DNA from 3 places in the Psychrobacillus mangrovi genome. Region 1 is predicted to be linked to each of the others. Evidence: riboswitches for the same ligand, from Rfam matches in the RefSeq annotation. Region 1 holds a riboswitch; each other region holds the start of a gene.
What was found. A riboswitch is a leader RNA that binds a small molecule or an ion and turns the genes downstream of it on or off. The one in region 1 is predicted to bind lysine.
Positions count from the first base shown of each region.

Region 2: linked by a shared signal. The riboswitch ahead of WAX74_RS13165 (Na+/H+ antiporter NhaC family protein) and the one ahead of WAX74_RS16570 (transporter substrate-binding domain-containing protein) in region 1 are both predicted to bind lysine.
Region 3: linked by a shared signal. The riboswitch ahead of WAX74_RS06860 (aspartate kinase) and the one ahead of WAX74_RS16570 (transporter substrate-binding domain-containing protein) in region 1 are both predicted to bind lysine.

Region 1 covers NZ_JBAWSY010000017.1:4,904-12,313, reverse strand. The annotation lists gene WAX74_RS16580 (amino acid ABC transporter ATP-binding protein) at 1-215, opposite strand, end outside; gene WAX74_RS16575 (amino acid ABC transporter permease) at 235-990, opposite strand; gene WAX74_RS16570 (transporter substrate-binding domain-containing protein) at 1,051-1,905, opposite strand; lysine riboswitch at 2,033-2,216, opposite strand; gene WAX74_RS16565 (purine-cytosine permease family protein) at 2,498-3,898, shown strand; gene WAX74_RS16560 (SLC45 family MFS transporter) at 4,541-5,725, shown strand; gene WAX74_RS16555 (cation:dicarboxylate symporter family transporter) at 5,765-7,042, opposite strand; gene WAX74_RS16550 (response regulator) at 7,156-7,410, opposite strand, start outside.
Region 2 covers NZ_JBAWSY010000009.1:122,495-129,904, forward strand. The annotation lists gene sufB (Fe-S cluster assembly protein SufB) at 1-1,338, shown strand, start outside; gene WAX74_RS13145 (DUF72 domain-containing protein) at 1,448-2,299, shown strand; gene WAX74_RS13150 (sulfite exporter TauE/SafE family protein) at 2,299-3,117, shown strand; gene WAX74_RS13155 (bifunctional metallophosphatase/5'-nucleotidase) at 3,136-4,500, shown strand; gene yunB (sporulation protein YunB) at 4,549-5,328, shown strand; lysine riboswitch at 5,379-5,562, shown strand; gene WAX74_RS13165 (Na+/H+ antiporter NhaC family protein) at 5,668-7,236, shown strand.
Region 3 covers NZ_JBAWSY010000003.1:194,844-202,253, forward strand. The annotation lists gene WAX74_RS06845 (electron transfer flavoprotein subunit alpha/FixB family protein) at 1-936, shown strand, start outside; gene trxA (thioredoxin) at 1,814-2,128, shown strand; gene uvrC (excinuclease ABC subunit UvrC) at 2,181-3,971, shown strand; lysine riboswitch at 4,010-4,189, shown strand; gene WAX74_RS06860 (aspartate kinase) at 4,344-5,561, shown strand; gene WAX74_RS06865 (YslB family protein) at 5,609-6,025, opposite strand; gene WAX74_RS06870 (succinate dehydrogenase cytochrome b558 subunit) at 6,317-6,928, shown strand; gene sdhA (succinate dehydrogenase flavoprotein subunit) at 6,977-7,410, shown strand, end outside.

The DNA.
Region 1 (7,410 bases):
TTATCATCCAATATATTTTCACCATGATAAATAATTTGTCCACCACTTGGTTTTTCTAAAAGATTAACACAACGAAGAAGTGTGGATTTACCGGATCCAGAAGAACCAATGATGCATACAACTTCTCCCTTACTCACGGAAAAGTCAATATCTCTTAATACTTCATGGTTACCAAAGGATTTGTTTAAATGTTGTATTTCGATTACTTTTTCCATATGATCCACTCCTTCCTTCTTATAATCCTGCATTGTTTTTTGGTAGTGTGACTTGTGTTGGTTGACCGATCATACTGTAGTTTTCAGGTCCATCTAATCTTCTTTCAACATAACGTAAAATGATTGTTACCGTAAACGTCATGACGAAGTACAAAATACACGCAACAAAAAACGGCTCAAAATATTTGAAGCTGATTCCTGCGACGGTTTTTGTTTGGAAGTATAGTTCTGTTACACCTATTACATTCAGTACTGACGTATCTTTAATATTTATAATAAATTGGTTTCCAGTAGCTGGTAAAATATTTCGTACCACCTGCGGCAATACTACATGAAGCATCGTTTGGATATGATTCATACCAATTGCTTGTGCTGATTCAAATTGTCCTTTATCAATGGAAATGACACCACCACGAACAATCTCGGCCATGTAAGCCCCTGTATTAATAGATACAATAAAAATAGCTGCAGCAGTTCTGTCCATATCAACACCAAAAGCTAAAGCAGACCCATAATAGATAACCATCGCTTGTACGATCATCGGTGTTCCACGGAAAAATTCAATATACATTGTTAGAATGGCATTTACTATTTTCAAGAAAATTCGTTTTGCTTTTCGTTCTGGCATAGGGATTGTTCGAATAACTCCCGCCAGCAAACCAATAATGGCTCCAAAGATTGTACCAATGATAGAGATTAAGAGCGTCATACCTGCTCCACGTAGGAACATCGGCCAGTTATTGGTAACCATTGATATTATATACTCAATGCTCATACTTATCCTCCTCATAAATTAAACCGACTGCAAAGAGATGCAGCCGGTATCACTTCATCTTTATTCAGAAGCTGGTTGATTTTTAATGGCAGTATCCATAATGTTTTGACGATCTTCTTCTGATATTCCCGCCAATATATCATTAATTTGTTTTGTTAAGTCACTGCCCTTTTTGAGTCCAACTGCAACTGCTGTTTCTTCTTCATCCGCAACAAATCCATCGGTAAATTCAACCATCGCAAAATTTTCGTTCGCTGATGAAGCACTAATTCCTTCCGGACGCTCGGAAACATAACCATCTAGCATTCCAGACTCTAATGCAACACGCATTGCTGGGAAATTATCCATCGCTGGTTGTTTTTTTACACCTTTAATTTGGTCAATTACACCGTAATGTGAAGTATTTAATTGTCCTGACACTTTTGCTCCACTGAAATCTTGGATAGAAGTAGCTCCTTCATAAGGTCCACCTTTTTTAACTACCATTACAAAATTAGAAGTGTAATAGTTTTCAGAGAAGTCGATTGTTTGTTTACGCTCTTTTGTAGGGGACATTCCCGCTATGATTGCATCAATTTTATCTGATTGTAACGATGGAACAAGTCCATCCCATTCTGTTTTAACGATAACTAGTTCTTTACCTAATCCGTCTGCAATTCGTTTTGCAATTTCTACATCATATCCACCAGCATATTCTGCGTTTCCATCAATCTTCACTCCACCATTGGAATCATCTAGTTGTGTCCAGTTAAAAGGTGCATAACCAGCTTCTAAACCTACTGTAAACGTATCTGCTATTGCTTCTTTAGTATTATCAGTTGAAGATCCTGAAGTTTCTGTTGCATCCGTTCCACATGCTGCTAGAAGCATGATGATTGACACGAACATTGCTAGAACTATTAATTTGTTTTTCATTCTATTACTCTCCTTTTATATAAGATTATGTTTTTGACTACTAAAAAAGGACAACTTACACAAAAAAAGACCTGAGATGAACTCAGGTCGCAATATGTATAGTTGCCCTAAATCCTCTACTTTTCCCAAATGAGATAGCACACCACTACAAACCGGGATGTTTATAGTGGACAGTCCTGTAGTTATTCACTACAGACCCAGCAAGTAATACCGAGAATTATTACAAACTTCGGCGACATTTCCTTCTCCCTAGAATCATGGCTTCTCAAACTCCACTAAGGACTGTTAAACATCGCGCCTCTACCCCACTGTATAAGTGAGGTCGTATTCAATTATTGTCCATAGTCTACAACACGAATGAATATCTGTCAATCACTCTAGAAGTAATAACAAGTTTCTGAATTAAAAATAATCTTTTAAAAGTAAATGCATTTTTTCAAATGCAGTAGCAAATAATAAACTCTATCCGACTAATCGTTTAAAAACCTTGATATTAGTGGTATAATAGGATACGGATGAAGTGGTAGACGAATTTATTAAAAAAATGGAAGTGAGTTTTTTTATGAACTAATACAAAAAAGGAGATGATATTATGGGATCTGTCAAAGTAGCAGATCACAAAGTGTCAGATGAGATGAAAGATGATTATTCATTAGATAGAGTGCCTCGAGATCAAAGGAAGATGGGTTGGTTTAGTGTTACCAATATCACATTTGGTATCGCAACGGCAATTTTTTATTTTCAAATGGGAAGCGTTATGGCACTTCAATTCGGAGCCATAAATGCTATCATATCCTCCATATACGCGATAATCGTTGCCGGTATACTCGGAACGTTCATAGCTTATCTATCAGCCAAATCCGGGATGAACGTTAACTTATTATCAAGAGGCGGAGGTTTTGGTTACATAGGTGCATCGTTAACCTCATTCATTTATGCAACAAACTTTATCATGTACTGTGCATTTGAAGGCCTGATTTTAGTTTCCGCAGTTCACACCTTCTTCCCCGCCCTACCTGAATGGGCACTAATTATTTTCTTCGGATCTATTGTTATTCCATTAAATTGGTTTGGTATTAAACAACTAGATAAATTACAAAAATGGTCTTTACCGATTTTCGGTATTTTTTTATTATGTGCCATTATAATGTCATTCTTCACTCCATCCGTTTATGAAGGAGCATTTTGGACGTATATGCCAGAAGGCGTGCAGGTGGGTGGCCAAGCTTTACTACTTTGTATAGGAATGCAGCATGGAATAATGGGTCTGACAGCTTTACTTTCTTCAGACTACGCGCGTTTTCTTAAACCAAAGGATCTTAAAATAGGCTCTCTAGCAATAGGCTTTATTCCACAAATCTTCTGTTTTGGAGTTATGGGTGGTCTTGGTATATGGTTCGGTGTTCGTTTAGGTGAACCAAATCCAGGTGTTTATATCGTTCTACTCTTAGGGCTCGGTGGCGTATTATTCACCATGTTAACTCAACTTAGAATTAACGTTACCAATATCTACAGTAGTTCCCTATCACTTGCTAGCTTCTTTGAGAACGTATTTAGATTTACGCCAGGCAGACGATTTTGGGTTGTTGTCTCAGGATTATGTGCAATAGGATTAATGCTAGGTGGTATTGTGGATCATTTAGATACAGCAATGACATTCCAAGGAGTCTTTTTACTTGCTTGGGCATCGATACTAGTTACGGATGCCATGATCGTGAAAAAACTATTAAAAATTGGTCCTGGTTATTACGAGGCTCGACACAAATATTTATATAAATGGAATCCTGTTGGTGTAGTATCTTTACTTATCTCAAGTGGTTTGGGTACAATAGCCGCACTAGGATATATGGGATCATTTTTGGAAAGTACTGCAGCATTCTTTGCAGCAATTTTAGCAGCTATAATCACCGTGATTTTAGCCGTTTTTACAAAAGGTAAATATTATAGCAAAGAGCTTCCAAATGACATTCCTAAGGAAGATTATATTGCATAATAGTTAAAAAGATATTTTCTATCCGCAACTATTAACCATTCAATCAGCTTACCCTTCATTTTTTAACTTCCAGATAGCCTTCTTATAGGCATACAATTCGTTTTATACTATATTCTCACTCTTTTAGAAGGAAGAGTTTATAGTAGGCTGGTTGCCTATTGGTTGCTCTACTTATTCCCTCAACAGATTTATGCTTCGAATTTTATCATTTAATATATCATCTAATAATAAAACAGACACTGCCTGATCGGTATAATACAACTAACTAATGCACCTTGTATCTCTACAGGGTGCATTTTTTATTAATTGTCTTTGTTAACCTTCGTCGTTGTTTTTCAAAGAAATAATCTGTTCATCTAGTACAATGCCAACCGTACGTACGCGCGCATGCGGCGTGTAAGGCGTACATCCAGATAACACCTACTGATATAGTTTTCTATTCATTTCATCACAATATTGAATATAGAATTATTATTTTGAAACTTTGTACTTTTTACTAGTAGATTCTTGCTGTCAGCTCTAATGCATAATTAATTAGAATTATAAACCAAACGATATGGACTCTTTACTTCCACAAAACCATATACATAAAAGTACAATATTTTATAAAAAAATGAATACCTTTTCTAGAGGGGGAATGCGATGAAAAAGATGTGGTTTTTGGGATTTGGCTTTTTTAGCATTAGTTTAGGGTGGTCTCTATATAACGCATTTGTTCCTTTTTTCCTAAACGATTTTCTTACAAGCACTGCATTAATTGGTTTTCTTATGACGATTGATAATTATTTTGCTCTTTTCTTACAGCCATATATAGGAAACCGAAGTGATCAAACGAATACTCGTTTTGGTCGCAGAATGCCTTATTTATTGATTGGTATACCATTTGCTGCTCTGTTTTATGCGCTTATTCCGTTTCACACAAGTTTAACCACATTAGTAATCTTTATGATATGTATGAATATATCCATGGCTATTTTCCGTTCACCAACCATTGCTTTAATGCCAGATATAACTCCCGAACATAATCGTACGAAAGCAAATGGCGTTATCAATTTTATGGGAGGCCTTGGTGGCATTTTAGCTTTTAGTATAGGTTCTATGTTATTTGGAATAGAAGAATCCATCCCGTTTTTAGCAGTCTCAGCCATCTTCGTCTTAGCGCTACTTGTTCTCTTTAAAAATATTAAAGAAAATCGAGATGCCATACCTATAACTATTTCAACTAGCCCAAAAATAAATTACAAAGCAGAGTTAAATAAACCTACGATTTTTCTTTTAACCGCGATATTCTTTTGGTTTGTAGCAATTCAAGGAATGGAAGCATTATTTACTTTATATGGGGTAAATGAGCTTAGTTTATCCAAAAGTTCGTCTGCCTTTTCATTGGCATTCTTTTCATTAAGTTTTGTACTGACTGCTATTCCAAGTGGTATATTAGGTGCAAAGTTTGGAAAGAAAAAAATGATATTAATTGGTGTAATTGGTTTATTTTTTGTTTTTTTCCTATTAAATTGGGTAGATTCCCTCTTAACATTACGCACTCTTTTATTAATCGGAGGGGCGTTCTGGGCATGTATAAATATAAATTCATACCCTTTCATTGTTTCTCTTGGAAGTGAACATAGCTTTGGTACTAGAACTGGATTATATTATTTAGTTTCTTCTTTAGCTGCCATTATTTCACCACCGTCTTTAGGATTTTTAATTGATTTATTTGGGTACGGAGTGCTTTTCAATGCTACAGCTGTTAGTATGCTTTTTGCATTAGCTTGTATGTGGAAGGTTAAAACCCCTAAAAACAGAGACTTAATAGAAGGCAATGCATAAAAAGACCTCGCTTCGTTTGGAAGCGAGGTCTCATTTTTATTATGCTGTTTCTTCAATGGAAGCATAGTATTTCTCTTCTTTTTCTTTATCAAATCGACCTTCCCATTTAGCCATAACTACTGTAGCCAATGCATTACCTACTACATTTACTACTGTGCGAGCCATATCTAGAAGTCGGTCAATACCAGCGATGAATGCAAGTCCTTCTAATGGGATTCCAACAGTTCCTAAAGTAGCTAAAAGTACGACGAAGGAAACCCCTGGTACTCCAGCAATCCCTTTAGAAGTCACCATCAACACTAAAACAAGCGTAATTTGTTGCATAATACTCAAATCAATTCCATACATCTGTGCAATAAAAATTGCCGCAATTGCTTGGTATAAAGTGGAGCCGTCTAAGTTAAAAGAATATCCTGTCGGTACAACGAAGGAAACAATATCCTTTGGTGATCCAAACTTCTCCATTTTCTCCATCACTTTTGGCAAAACAGTTTCAGAGCTAGATGTAGAATACGCTAAAAGCAATTCGTCTTTTAATACTTTAATTAGATGGAAGATATTGATGCCTACAAATTTCGCAATACCACCTAGAACTACAACAATGAAAAATAACATCGCAGCGTAAACAAGTATCATTAATTTTCCGAGTGGCAATAAAGACTCTAATCCAAATTTAGAAACGGTAACACCTATTAACGCAAATACACCAAACGGGGCAAATTTCATAATCAAATTAGTTACCCAGAACATAGCATCCGCAGTCCCTTGGAAAAAGGCAAGGACTGGTTTCCCTCTTTCTCCAATAGCAGCTACTCCTAATCCGAATAAGACTGAAAAGAATATAATGGCAAGCATATTACCATCTGCCATAGATTGAACAATATTACTTGGCACAGCATTTATAATTACATCAGCAAACCCATGACTTTGTACATCTTCCGTAGTCTTTACATATTGATCAATATTACCTTTAGATAATGATGACATATCAATACCAACACCAGGTTTAAAGATATTAGCTGCCAATAAGCCTACAACTATTGCGATGGTCGTAACGATTTCAAAGTAAATGAGCGTTTTTCCACCGAGCTTACCTAGTTGCTTAATATCACCTGTTCCAGCAACACCCAAGATTAACGTAGATACAATAATCGGTACAACAATCATTTTAATCATATTAATAAAAATAGTACCAATCGGCTGTAAATACGTTTCTACAGCAGGATTACCAAAAAAGATGGCTCCAACAATGATACCTAATATTAATCCGACTAAAATTTGATATGCCAAAGTAAATTTAAACTTTTTTTTCTTCATTCATCTGTCACCTCTTTTATATTGAAAACGCTTTCTCTCGTTTTGAGTAGCTTTTACAATATATTAAAGGATACTTACAAAATCCGACATAATCCGACATAAAGTTTATATTTTTAATAGTATTTATCCTTTGTTTCTAAATACAACACTTGTAGAAACTTTTTAATATTTACTTTTACCCTTGTTGCTACATCGCCTTCTTCATTTATTTGTCTCATTTGATTTCTAATTTCTTGAAAGTCAAAATATCGAGGAGCATAGTACTCAAAGTTAGGATTCGTGTAATCGATTAAACCCATTGAAGCTAAATTATTTATAGCAGTTAGAATTGTTCTGCGAATACGCTGCTCTATTGCTTTACTTTCCTT
Region 2 (7,410 bases), on a different contig from region 1:
TCCATTTTCCGTTCAAAACGTGGTTTAACCAAGGATATTGTAATAGAAATATCTAATATGAAAAATGAACCACAATGGATGTTAGATTATCGTTTGAAAGCGTTAGAAATCTTTTATTCTAAACCAATGCCTCAATGGGGTGGAGATTTAGGATCTTTAAACTTCGATGAAATTACTTACTATGTAAAACCATCCGAAGCAACTCAAAAATCATGGGATGAAGTACCAGAGGAAATCAAAGCAACATTTGATAAACTTGGTATTCCAGAAGCTGAACAAAAGTACCTTGCAGGTGTTTCTGCACAGTATGAATCAGAAGTTGTTTACCATAACATGAAGGAAGAGCTTGAAGACTTAGGAATCGTATTTAAGGATACTGATTCTGCTCTTCGTGAAAATGAAGACATCTTTAAAAAATATTGGGGAACTGTAATTCCTTCAACAGACAACAAATTTTCTGCACTTAACTCTGCAGTTTGGTCAGGTGGATCATTTATTTATGTACCACCAGGCGTAAAAGTGGATACACCACTTCAAGCATACTTCCGTATTAACTCTGAGAATATGGGTCAATTCGAGCGTACGCTTATCATTGTAGATGAAGGTGCTTCTGTACACTATGTAGAAGGATGTACAGCTCCTGTATATACAACAAACTCGCTTCATAGTGCAGTTGTTGAGATCATCATCAAAAAAGATGCTTATTGCCGTTACACAACAATCCAAAACTGGGCAAACAACGTTTATAACTTAGTTACGAAACGTGCAGTTTGTGAAGCTAACGCTACAATGGAATGGATTGATGGAAATATTGGTTCTAAGTTAACAATGAAATACCCAGCTGTTATCCTAAAAGGAGAAGGCGCACGTGGTTTGACTCTTTCTATTGCAATTGCTGGTAAAGGTCAACACCAAGACGCTGGTGCTAAAATGCTACACTTGGCTCCGAATACTTCTTCTACAATTGTTTCTAAATCTATTTCGAAACAAGGTGGGAAAGTAACTTACCGCGGACAAGTTCATTTTGGTCGTAAAGCAACTGGTGCTCGTTCTAACATTGAATGTGATACGTTGATTATGGATAATCAATCCACTTCAGATACAATTCCATACAATGAAATCCTGAATGATAATATCTCTCTTGAACATGAAGCAAAAGTTTCTAAAGTTTCAGAGGAGCAATTGTTCTACTTGATGAGCCGTGGGCTAAGTGAAGAAGAAGCAACAGAAATGATCGTAATGGGCTTCATCGAACCATTTACAAAAGAACTTCCAATGGAATACGCGGTTGAGATGAACCGTTTAATTAAGTTCGAAATGGAAGGTTCTATCGGTTAATACCAAAATTTTTATAAAGCAGCAAGGTTGAGTAAAATTAACCTCTGCTGCTTTTTTTATTTTAGCTCAAAGATGTAGTTAGTGATATGATAAATAGTGGGGTGAACACATGATAAAAATTGGTTTGACAGGCTGGGGAGATCATACAGATTTATATGTTTCTTCTCCGAAAGAAAAATTACAAGATTATAGTGCCCATTTTCCAGTAGTAGAACTTGATACAGCTTTTTATGCAATACCTACCAAAAGGAATGTTGAAAAGTGGATAAGGGAAACTCCTAATAACTTTCAATTTATTGTTAAGGCGTATCAAGGTATTACAGGCCATCTAAGAGGGGAATCTCCTTTTGATTCACTCGAAGAAATGTTTGCCCGTTACCGAGAATCCATTCAACCTTTTAAGGAATGTGGAAAGCTATCCATGGTATTAGTTCAATTTCCTCCTTGGTTTCAATGTAAAAAAGAAAATGTTGACTATTTATATAAAGTGAGAACAGAGTTAAAAGATTTTGAAGTTGCAATCGAATTCCGTCACCAATCGTGGTACGCACCTACGTTTAAAGAACCTACTATTCAGTTTCTACAAGATAACCATTTTCACCATACTGTCTGTGATGAGCCTCAAGTGGGGGAAGGGTGTGTCCCTTTGATCCCTGTTTCCACTTCAAACAGAGTACTTGTGAGACTGCATGGAAGAAATACATATGGCTGGATAAATCCAGGGGATAGTGAAAAATGGCGAGAGGTACGTTATTTATATGATTATAATTACGAAGAACTTTTTGACATTCAAAAGATTTGCGAGGAATTACATACTAACGCAAAAGAAGTAGTGGTATTATTTAATAATAATTCTGGTGGGCATGCAGCAAAAAATGCAAAAACCTTTCAACAGATGCTAGGAATAGAATTTGAAGGTTTGGCTCCCAAACAGTTAGATTTATTTGACGGAGGGATATAATGGAGTGGATTTTACTAGTTTTAGCTGGTCTTTTCTCTGGTATAGTTGGAGCTTTAGTAGGTTTAGGTGGCGGAGTAATTTTAGTGCCAGCTGTATTATTTTTTGGAACTACCCTTGCGCTAATACCTAATATTACACCTCAAAGTGTGGTAGGACTATCTGTAATTATGATGATTTTCACAGGTCTTTCATCCACACTTTCCTATATGAAAACAAAGACAGTTGATTTTAAAAGTGGGTTTATATTTTTTATAGGGAGTATACCAGGAACGATACTTGGAGCATGGGTGAACAAGGGATTAGATTTACCATCCTTTAATCTATATTTTGGCATATTACTTATTATTCTATCGACACTTCTGCTTGTACGGGATCGTTTAAAACCAGTAAAGTGGTTTGTAGAAAATGGACAGAAAAAAACATTTACAGATGATAAAAATACATATGTTTATGGATATCCAATCTGGTTTGCAATACTATTAACATTTGGGGTAGGATTCGCCTCAGGTTTATTTGGAATTGGTGGTGGATCGATTATTGTTCCTGCTATGATTCTATTGTTTTTATTTCCACCACATGTGGCTGTGGGTACATCAATGTTTATGGTATTTTTATCTTCTATCATTAACTCGATTACACATATTTCATTGGGGAATGTGCCGTGGCTTTATACGATACCGGTCATTCCAGCTGCTTATATTGGTGCGAAACTAGGTGCAAGCTTAAATAAAAAACTTAATTCGGAGACACTTGTCGTCGCCCTTCGAATTATCTTGTTATTATTAGGAGTTCGATCCATTATAGCTGGTCTTATGTAAATTTAAAAAGGTGGGTTTATGTTGAGAGAAACAATTCATATTTATCATACAAATGATTTGCATAGTCATTTAGAAAACTGGCCGACTATACATCAGTTTCTCTCCGCTAGACAAAAGATGCATGAAGGACATGATTCTTATCTCATTTTAGATATTGGTGATCATATTGATCGTTCCAATATCTTTACTGAAGGTACACTTGGGAAAGGAAATGTAGAGTTATTAAATGAGGCTGGTTATGATTATGTCACCATCGGAAATAATGAAGGCATCACATTAAGTCATGAGGAACTAGACGAAATGTATACAGATGCAAATTTTGATGTAGTTGTCTCGAACTTTACAGATAAAAATGGCATCATACCATCATGGATACTCCCATATAAAATACACAAAACTTCTTCTGGAATTCGGATTGGATTGGTAGCTGCTACCGCAGACTTTGGAATTTATTATGAAAAATTGGGCTGGCATATTCAACAGCCAATCAATCGCTTAAAAGAAGTATGTGAAGAAATAAGAGATAAAGTAGATATTATTCTTTGTATGTCGCACCTTGGAATATCTCAGGACGAAATAATTACAGAGCAAATACCGCAAATAGATGTTATTTTTGGCTCTCATACACACCATTTTTTTGATGAAGGGAAAGTGCTGAATGGTACGTTGCAAGCCGCAGCTGGAAAATATGGAGCCTATGTAGGGAAAGTTACAATAGAATTTGACCATAGCGTTAGGGAAATTACTTCTAAACAAGCTGTTCTTTATCCAATAGAATCACTGGAAATTCCCCAAAATAATGCAGAACAATTAGCATTTTGGCAGCAAATCGGAAAGACTAAGCTAGATTACCCACTTTTTATTAATCAAACATTTTTGAAGAGAGATTGGTTCGAACCATCGAGTATGTCCGGTTTCTTTGGTGAGGCATTGCTTGCTTTTACAGGAGCAGATTGTGCCATGTATCCAGCTGGTATTTTCTTAACTGATTTACAAGAAGGAATCATTACGGCAGGTGATTTGCATAGACTATTACCTCATCCAATCAATCCGTGTGTAATCAGCTTAACAGGAGCAGAATTATTGGAAGCGGTGGAGCTTTCTAAAAACGAAAAATGGCCACTTCTAGAAGTAAAAGGCTTAGGATTCAGAGGGAAATATTTGGGCGCTATGCAATTTCAGCAACTTTTCGAGGATGTAGAAGGGGATGTATACGTAAAAGGAGAACTTGTTCAGCTAGAAAAAATTTATCATCTTGCTACGCTCGATATGTTTACGTTTGGCTATTTCTTTCCCTCTTTTAAATTTGCGAAGAAGCAGTACTTTATGCCCGAATTTATACGAGATGTTTTAAAGTGGTACGGACAAAGACAGGAAAAATAGTCATTTAAAATCCTTCGGTTACATATAGATAACTAGGGGGATTTTTTTTTGTTGTTCTATCGTAAGAAGAAAAGAATCAAGTTTTTAAATATGCAGCGTAAATTAGCCATTTTTTTAGCTTGCTTTATCCTTTCTGTAGCGGGTTTGTTTTATTGGATCAATGCTCGCTTGACACCAACTTATCTGCAATATGCAGAGGTTCAGACGAATAAAATTGCCTCAATGGTTATAAGTAAAGCAATCAATACAAGAATTGCTAATGTGTTAGATGTAAATGACATTATTGAGCATGTTCCATCTGAAAGTGCAAATAATATGGTGACTACAAAATTTAACACGGAAATCATTAACCGAGTATTGTCTGATACGCAAAGTTTAGTACAATCCCATTTAGAACAAGCGGAAAAGGGTAATCTTTCAAGCTTACCTTATTTAGATGATATTGAGTACGATAAACAAACAATGGAAGATCAAGGTGGCGTCGTGTTTTTTGTTCCGATGGGGCAGGCAGCCAATATACCGTTAATCGGAAATTTAGGGCCAAAAATTCCCATTAGATTTCATGTGATTGGAAACGTTCAATCTACCGTCGTACAAAGTATAGATGAGTTTGGAATAAATAATGCCTTTGTAGATATAAGTATCTTATTGAAGGTAAATGTTCAAATTATTGTTCCGCTTGCAAGTAAAATGAGTACCGTCGAGCAAAAGATTCCGGTCGCAATGGGTTTAATACAAGGTCAAGTTCCTCAAATTTATACAAAAGGTGATGGTGGTAGTGCACCTTCTGTAGAAGTACCAATTAATCCAACACCAGTACCAAAATAAGAATGATTGCTTTAGGTTACATTTGATGTTAAAGTAATAGATGCAAAAAATGAATAGGTAGAGGCTGCATTGCTTAATAGTACTATGAGTGAGGATGACAACGAAGATCTTTTAGGAAAGGAAGCTTTGCCGAAACGAAATGTTTTTGTCATAAAACATAAAGTTGGGGTTATTTTGAAGAGGAATAACACTGTCATTTATATGGAATGATATAAATGGCGAGCTACAGAGTAAGGATTAAAGTGCATTCTTGAATTCTATAGTAGAGGCCAGCCAAAACATTTGGTTGGTCTTTTTGTTTACTGTTCTGTGCCTCCACCTAAGAAGGAGGAAATTATCTTGGAAAATACTATTTTTTCTTTATTACCACCTTTATTAGCAATCATTATGGTGTTAGTAACGAAAAGAGTTTTATTATCACTTGGAGTTGGAATTATATCCGCTTCACTTTTAGTGGAAAACTTTGCCCCACTGGATTCTATATTATTGTTATGGGAATCTTTTAAAGTATCTTTTTGGGATGAAGGTTTAAACACATATAATATTTACATTTTATCGTTTATATTATTTTTAGGAATCATTACTGCTTTAGTAAGTTTGTCTGGAGGAAGCACAGCTTTTGCTGCTTGGGCTGTACAAAGAATAAAGACTCGCAGAGGATCTAAACTTCTCACAGCGTTTTTAGGAATTATTATCTTTGTAGATGACTATTTTAATGCGTTAGCGGTTGGTCAAATTGCTAGACCTATTACAGATTCTCATAGGGTTTCGCGAGCAAAATTAGCATATTTTATCGATTCTACGTCTGCTCCTATATGTGTAATAGCACCTGTCTCTAGTTGGGGAGCATTTTTAATAAGTCAAATAGGTGTTATATTTACAACCCATGCGGTTACTACGTATACACCACTTCAAGCTTTTATGTTAATGGCTCCAATGAATTTCTATGTTATTTCTACTCTTGCCATCGTTTTCTTTATGGCATGGACAGACTTTGACATAATGCCGATGAAGAGACACGAAAAAATTGCTGTAGAAACCGGGAAATTATTTGACACGAGTAAACCAAATCCGGGAGAGCTTCAAGGAAATTTTCCAGAAAACAATTATGGAAAAGTAATTGATTTGGTTTTACCGATAGTTACACTGGTTTTGGTAACTCTATTTTCAATGTTTTGGACAGGGTATCAAAATTCAGGGAAACAGCTAGATATATTTACAATTTTTGAAAATACGGATGTTCCTTTCTCTTTATTTGTTGGAGGACTAACTGCTACTTTAATAGCTGTATTATTATACTTACGACAGCTAAAATACAATCCAACGGCAAGGGTAAGCCTTGTTTGGAAAGCGTTAATTACTGGAATTAGTTCAATGTTACCGGCAATATGTATCTTAATATTTGCGTGGTCATTATCATTTTTAATTGAAGCTCTTGGAACTGGAGCATATTTGGCAACTTTAGTTGCTGAAAACAATATTCCAGTGGGTGTAATTCCATTCTTACTATTTGTTCTAACAGCTCTAATGGCTTTTGCAACAGGGTCATCTTGGGGCTCTTTCGGAATACTACTACCTATTGGAGCAAGTATTATAATGGCAATAGAGCCGGAACTATTGTTGCCTGTATTAGCTGCAGTACTTGCTGGCGCTGTTTTTGGTGATCATTGTTCTCCAATTTCAGATACTACGATTATGTCAGCAACTGGCGCAGGAGTAAATGTTATCGATCACGTAATTACTCAGTTGCCTTATGCCATTATAAGTGCAGTCATAGCTGCTATCGGATACTTAGTATTAGGTCTAACTGGATCTGTTATTATTGGATTCGTAACAGTCGTAGTAATTCTAATTGTCTTGTTTACAGTGTGGAATATTTCTTCAAAAAAAGATATAAAACAGAGTTAAAGCAAGCTAACTAAAGCTAACCTAGGTCGTGCGCCGATCCGCTTGGGCCAAAACAATGATTGCCTCCCATCCTCTATGTAGATGAGGGCACTGAAAAACATATATTTTAATGACGTAATTGGTTTTGAAGAAAAATAAGGCACTTTCTGTTCAAAATTAAACAGAAAAGTGCCT
Region 3 (7,410 bases), on a different contig from region 1:
GCTCTACGTAATGTATCATACGAAGCAATTGCTGCTGCAAAACAAATTTCAAGTGGCGGAGAAGTCGTTAGTGTTCTCTTAGGAGATTCAGTGAAGGATTTAGCTGTTGAATTAGGAAAATTTGGTGCAGACCGTGTTATAACTGTAGAGCATCCGCATTTAAAACAATATACTTCTGATGGTTACGGGCAAGCTTTACTTGCTGTAGTAGAACAAGAAAAACCAGAAGCTATTGTTTTTGGACATACTGCACTAGGTAAAGACTTATCACCAAAAATTGCTAGTAAATTACAAGTTGGTTTAGTATCGGATGTTACATCAATTGAGGGCGAAGGTGATTCAGCAATATTTGTTCGCCCAATTTATTCTGGTAAAGCATTTGAAAAGGTTAAAGTAAAAGAAGGAATTGAGTTTATTACGATTCGTCCAAACAATATTGCACCACTTGCAAAAGATGACAGTAAATCAGTTGATGTCTCTTCTTTATCCGTTGATATTACGAATCTAAGAACTATTATTAAAGAAGTAGTTCGTAAATCTTCAGAGGGTGTTGACTTATCAGAGGCGAAAGTAGTTGTTGCTGGTGGACGTGGAGTGAAGAGTGAAGAAGGTTTCGCGCCATTAAAAGAGCTAGCAGATGTTTTAGGTGGAGCAGTTGGAGCATCACGTGGTGCTTGTGATGCAGATTACTGTGACTATTCTCTTCAAATTGGTCAAACTGGAAAAGTTGTAACTCCAGACCTTTATATTGCAGCAGGTATTTCAGGAGCTATCCAACATTTAGCAGGTATGTCTAACTCAAAAATCATCGTTGCTATTAACAAGGATCCAGAAGCAAGTATTTTCAAAGTAGCTGACTACGGTATTGTTGGAGACCTTTTTGAAGTAATCCCAATGCTGACGGAAGAATTCAAACAACTTAAAGTAAATGCTTAAAAGCAACTCGGCTCTCTTTGGAGCCGAGTTTTTGCTTGTAGGAGAGTAAGGGAAGTGGGATGGCACTGAAGGGGTTGTCCAATAAATAAGAAAATCGTTGAAACGACTCCCTTTCCCCGGGCTCTTTGAGGAACGCACACTCGCTAAGGAATGTGCCTTTTTCAGAGATTTTTAAGATATTGTTTTGAGAAGCCGCTCGACTCCTGCGGGAAAAGCGATACAGACAAGACCTCCACACGAAGCGAAGGCACTGAAAAACTCTTCATGGTATAGCTTAGCGAGTATATGAACGACATTTCGTTCACATACTCACTTTTTGCCTGGAAACCGTTGATTTCCGTTCTAGGCGGACGCTTTCCGCCAGCATGGCTTCAGCCGCTTCCTTCGCTACGCTCAGTCCAGGGTCTTCAGCTCATGCAATTCCGGCTGAAGTCGCCGACTTCCGCTACAATCAACTATTGTATACTTACAATTAAACTTTTCTTCTATCTAAAAAAACATCGTTTTCCTGTATAATAAATTTAAGTAAATGCATGTAGGCGCTCCCTATAATTTTAACCCAAGATACCATCAATTAAAGTCCATACATAGAGATTTAGAAATAGACAAAGAAATAAGGCACATTCTGTTAAAATTGAACAGAATGTGCCTTATTATTGCCCTTCAGAAAATAATTACGTCATTTATAACGTAAGTTTTTCAGTGCACTCAAGCGAGATCTGTGAAGGAGGATCGTTGCTCGCTCACGGAAAGCGAGTGGTAGCAAGTGGTAAGCTTCGGGAAACAATTGCTTCAACATGTGTGAAGCTAATATGTAGATGTAGCAATATGAGTCTGCTATAATCTATTTATAGTTAACCAAAGGAGGAATTTTTTAATGGCAATAGTTCACGGAACAGATCAAACCTTCTCTACAGAAGTGGAAAAAGGATTAGTATTAGTAGATTTTTGGGCAACATGGTGTGGGCCTTGTAAAATGATTGCTCCTGTTTTAGAAGAAATGGATGCTGAAATGAGCGATAAAGTAAAAATCGTAAAAGTAGATGTAGATGAAAACCAAGCAACTGCAAGTCAATTTGGTATTATGTCTATCCCAACTTTAGTATTATTTAAAGATGGTCAACCAGTAGACAAAGCAGTTGGCTTCCAACCAAAAGAAGCATTGGTTCAATTTGTAGAGAAAAACGCATAATATTAAGCCGGGTGTCCTGAATGGTGCCCGGTTTTTTTAAACAGGTGATAATATGAATGATTTAATTCAACAGAAGTGTGCAATTTTACCAGATCAACCAGGTTGTTATTTAATGAAGGATCGACAAGGTACGATTATCTATGTCGGTAAAGCAAAGATACTAAAAAATCGTGTTCGTTCCTATTTTACGGGATCTCACGACGGAAAAACTCAAAGACTTGTTCAAGAAATAGTTGACTTCGAATATATCGTTACATCGTCTGAATTAGAAGCATTAATACTTGAGCTTCATCTTATTAAAAAACATGACCCCAAGTACAATGTCATGTTAAAGGACGATAAGACGTATCCATACATTAAAATTACAGCTGAAAAGAACCCTAAACTTATTATTACGAGACAAGTAAAAAAAGATAAAGGGAAATATTTTGGCCCCTACCCTAATTCTCACGCCGCTCATGAAACAAAAAAGCTACTGGACAGATTATATCCTTTACGTAAATGTCAGAAAATGCCTAACCGAGTCTGTCTCTATTATCACATGGGACAATGCTTAGCTCCCTGTGTGAAAAAAATTGAGGAATCCACTTATAATGAAATAATTCAAGAAATAGTTAGTTTCTTGAATGGTGGACATACGACTGTGAAGAAGGACCTGACAGAAAAAATGCATACTGCTGCCGAGAACTTAGAATTTGAGCGTGCTAAGGAATATAGAGATCAAATATCTCACATTGAACAAGTGATGGAAAAACAAAAAATGACGATGAACGACTTTACAAGTAGAGATGTATTTGGATATTCTGTGGACAAAGGGTGGATGTGTGTCCAAGTGTTCTTTGTTCGACAAGGGAAGTTAATCGAAAGGGATGTCTCTTTATTTCCTATTTATCGTGATCCCGAAGAAGAATTCCTCACTTTTTTAGGTCAGTTTTATGCAAAACCCGAACACATCAAACCAAAAGAAATTTTTGTTCCAAATAGTACAGATTTGCATTTGGCAACTGAATTATTAGAAATGAAAGTCATCATTCCGCAAAAAGGAACCAAAAAGAATTTAGTAGATCTTGCAGAAAAAAATGCAGTGTTGGCTTTAAGTGAGAAATTTCATCTTATTGAAAGACAAGAAGAACGTACTATTGGTGCTGTAGAAGAATTAGGCGACTTAATGGGAATTGCAATTCCAAGTAGAATAGAAGCGTTTGACAATTCGCATATACATGGTACAGATGCAGTATCAGCTATGGTTGTGTTTGTAGATGGTAGAGCTTATAAAAAAGATTATCGGAAATATAAAACAAAAACAGCTGCCAAACATGATGATTATGGAGCGATGCGTGAGGTTGTTAGAAGAAGATACACAAGAGTTTTGAAAGAGAACTTGCCTTTGCCAGATTTAATCATTATTGATGGTGGAAAAGGACAAATAGAAGCTGCTAGAGAGATTTTGGAAGATGAGTTAGGATTAGATATCCCTATTGCTGGTCTTGCAAAAGACGGAAAACATCAAACCTCCCAGTTACTATTTGGAGATCCAATGGAAATTATTCCGATGAAACGTACAAGTGAAGCATTTTACCTTTTACAACGTATACAAGATGAAGTACACCGATTTGCGATTACTTTTCATCGTCAGCAACGAGGGAAACATACGATTGCTTCTTCATTAGATGGTATAGAAGGAATTGGACCTAAGAGAAAGACTTTATTATTAAAGCATTTTGGTTCCATCAAGAAAATGCAAGCTGCTACTAAAGAAGAATTCATAAAGGCAGGACTTCCTGAAAAGTTAGCAGATATATTGATAGAGCATTTTCAGAAAAAATCATTGTCTTCTGAATAATCTTATGTTATGGTTGAAACAATTTAATATTCACTTTAAGTGAAGATAGAGGTGCGAATTGGCAAGAGTACTCAGCAGGAGGATGAAAAGATCCTATAATAGTTGAGGAAAGGGTCGTTCGCCGAAACATAGAAAAGCTTTTCCTTTTCTTATGTTGGTTCTGCATTTAATAAATGTAGAATTGTCAGAATGCAATATTCTGGAGGGCTATCTCACATGGACAATTCTTTTGACCGTGTATGGGACAAAGCTTTTCACAATATGTGAGAAGCTTTTTTTATTTAATTATCGTCCCAACTCCAGCGCCTTTTTATTATGATGCAAACTTAGGCGGTTGCATGGAAAGATAATGAAATAAGGGAGAAGATGTTCATGAGTAAAATTGTAATGAAATTTGGTGGTACTTCCGTTGCCACTACAGAAAAAATTGCTAATGTTGCAAGAAGAATTAAAATGGAGAAAGAAAAAGGTAATGAAATTGTAGTAGTTGTTTCCGCGATGGGAAAATCTACAGATGAACTAGTTGATTTGGCAAACGAGCTATCGGATGCACCATCAAAACGTGAAATGGATATGCTTCTATCTACAGGAGAACAGGTCACAATGGCTTTACTGGCCATCAAATTAAGTTCATTAGGAATTGAGGCCATTTCCTTAACTGGATGGCAAGCAGGATTACAGACAGATGACGTACATAGAAATGCAAAGATCCTTACGTTCGATTCTTCCAAAATCTTGGACAAACTTGCGGAAGATAAAGTAGTAATTGTTGCTGGCTTTCAGGGAATATCCACGCAGGAAGAGATTACAACTCTTGGTAGAGGCGGCTCAGATACTTCAGCCGTTGCAATTGCAGCTTCCATCGAGGCAGAAGTCTGCGATATTTACACAGATGTAGATGGAATATATACTTCTGATCCACGTTATATTAAAAATGCTCGAAAACTAGAGCAACTTGAATATGATGAGATGTTAGAGCTTGCTAATTTAGGAGCCGGCGTATTACATCCAAGAGCTGTAGAATTTGCGAAAAATTACAAGATTCCATTACGTGTGCGCCCTAGTTTTAGTGATGAAGAGGGAACTATTTTAAAGGAGGAAGTGGATGTGGAAAATAATTTAGTTGTTCGAGGAGTAGCTTTTGAATCCGATATTGTCCGTTTAACGATTGAATACGAAGTGCCATTTAATGGATCATTAGCTTCTATATTTACGACACTTGCAGCGAATCATATTGATGTTGATATTATCGTGCAGTCGATCGTGGATGGTGTAAAACCTGCAGTTTCATTTTCTATCAAAAAAGATTCCTTAGCGGAGGCAATTACAGTATTGGAAACCAATAAAAAAAATCTTGGTTTTACATTCGCAGACTTTGAAGTAGGACTTGCGAAAGTTTCGATTGTGGGCTCGGGAATGGTCTCTAATCCAGGTGTTGCAGCTCAAATGTTCGATCGTCTTCGGAAGGAAAATATTCCTGTGAAGATGGTAAGCACATCAGAAATAAAAGTATCAGTAGTCGTTCCACAGAGTGATATGATTTCAGCTGCTACTGCCTTACACAGTGAATTTGGTTTAGAAATTGCTTAATAATCAATAAAAAGCAATGTACAGTTTCGTACATTGCTTTATTTGCATTATGAAATGGTAGTTTTTAGGTCCCATTTAACATGAAAAGTGACAACTCCATTTTTCTTTTGCTGTTCGTCATAGCATTCTGTTAAAAAACCACCAATTTTCTGCTGTTGTTCAGCTAAAAACCCTGCTTCTAATCGATGACTTCTACTTTTCCCGCTTTGCGGTAAATTAAAAGTTTGCAAGGTATAAAAAGCGGAATCTTTTGTCGTTTTATCTAACTTTAAAATTCCCCATCCTGCTTCGTTAAAGAAAGAGGATGCCTCTTCCATCGAATAAAGGGGGAATTTGCGGGCAAGGTCTTTTCCTGCCCAATATAAAATATCTTTTTCATGTTTTCCGAGAATAGAAGCAAGAACGTGATCGCGTAATAATTCATATCCAAAGGAAGTTACATGTGAATGTTCCTTTTCATCCAAGTAGCAACCCTTCTTTCTAATCTATATTCTAATATTCTAGTTTATTTTATCATAAAAAAATTTCCCTTGGTAAGGGTATATAGTATGTGAAAAATTAAACGAATCATTATACAAAAATGAAACATTAAACATTTTGAAAAAACGGAAAGATACCTTGACGCTCTAAATTGTTGAGAGTACAATGGATATGTCATAAATTCGTAACATGATGATGTGTGCACGGAATGAAACCTATTGTTCTATTACAATAGTAATCATTGCGTCAATGTAAATCTGAGGGGGGTAACTGTTTTGTCGAAAGATCGCGAATTTTACTGGCGCCGACTACATTCACTATTAGGAATTATTCCTGTTGGATTGTTTTTGACGCAACATTTGATCATTAACCATTTTGCTACTAAAGGACCAGAAGCATTTAATGGGGCAACACACTTTATGGAGAGTCTTCCATTCTTATTATTCTTGGAAGTCTTTGTAATTTACTTACCGTTGATGTTCCATGCATTTTACGGAATTTATATTGCATTTACTGCAAAAAATAATCCGAAAAACTTTGGTACACTTCGTAACTATTTGTTCATTTTACAACGTTTCACTGGAATTTTCCTTGTTGTATTCATCGCTTGGCATGTATTTGAAACAAGATTCCAAGCAGCTATTGGAGCGAAAGAAGTTAATTTTAACATGATGGTTGAAATTTTATCTAATCCATGGATGTTAGGCTTCTATATAGTAGGGGTAATTTCTGCTACTTTCCACTTAGCAAATGGTATTTGGTCATTCCTAGTAAGCTGGGGAATTACTCAATCTGCTAAATCACAACAAGTTGTTACATATGTAACATTAATAATCTTCCTAGCGTTATCTGTAGTTGGTGTACAAGCTCTTCTTGCGTTCGTATAAGATCCTTCTACACGTTCAACTACTATTAAAATGAGGAGTGAGATTGACATGGCAAAAAGTAAACTTATTGTTGTCGGTGGTGGATTAGCCGGGTTAATGGCAACAATGAAAGCGGCCGAAGATGGTACGCATGTAGATCTATTTTCATTAGTTCCTGTAAAACGCTCACACTCTGTTTGTGCACAAGGCGGTATTAACGGGGCTGTAAATACAAAAGGTGAAGGAGATTCACCAGCAGTACATTTAGATGACACTGTTTATGGTGGAGACTTCTTAGCAAACCAAGGGCCAGTAAAAGCGATGACTGATGCTGCACCTGGTATTATAAATTTATTTGATCGTATGGGTGTTATGTTTAACCGTACGCCTGAAGGATTATTAGACTTCCGTCGTTTCGGTGGAACATTAATGCACCGTACAGCGTTTGCTGGGGCAACGACTGGTCAACAACTTCTATATGCTTTGGACGAGCAAGTTCGTCG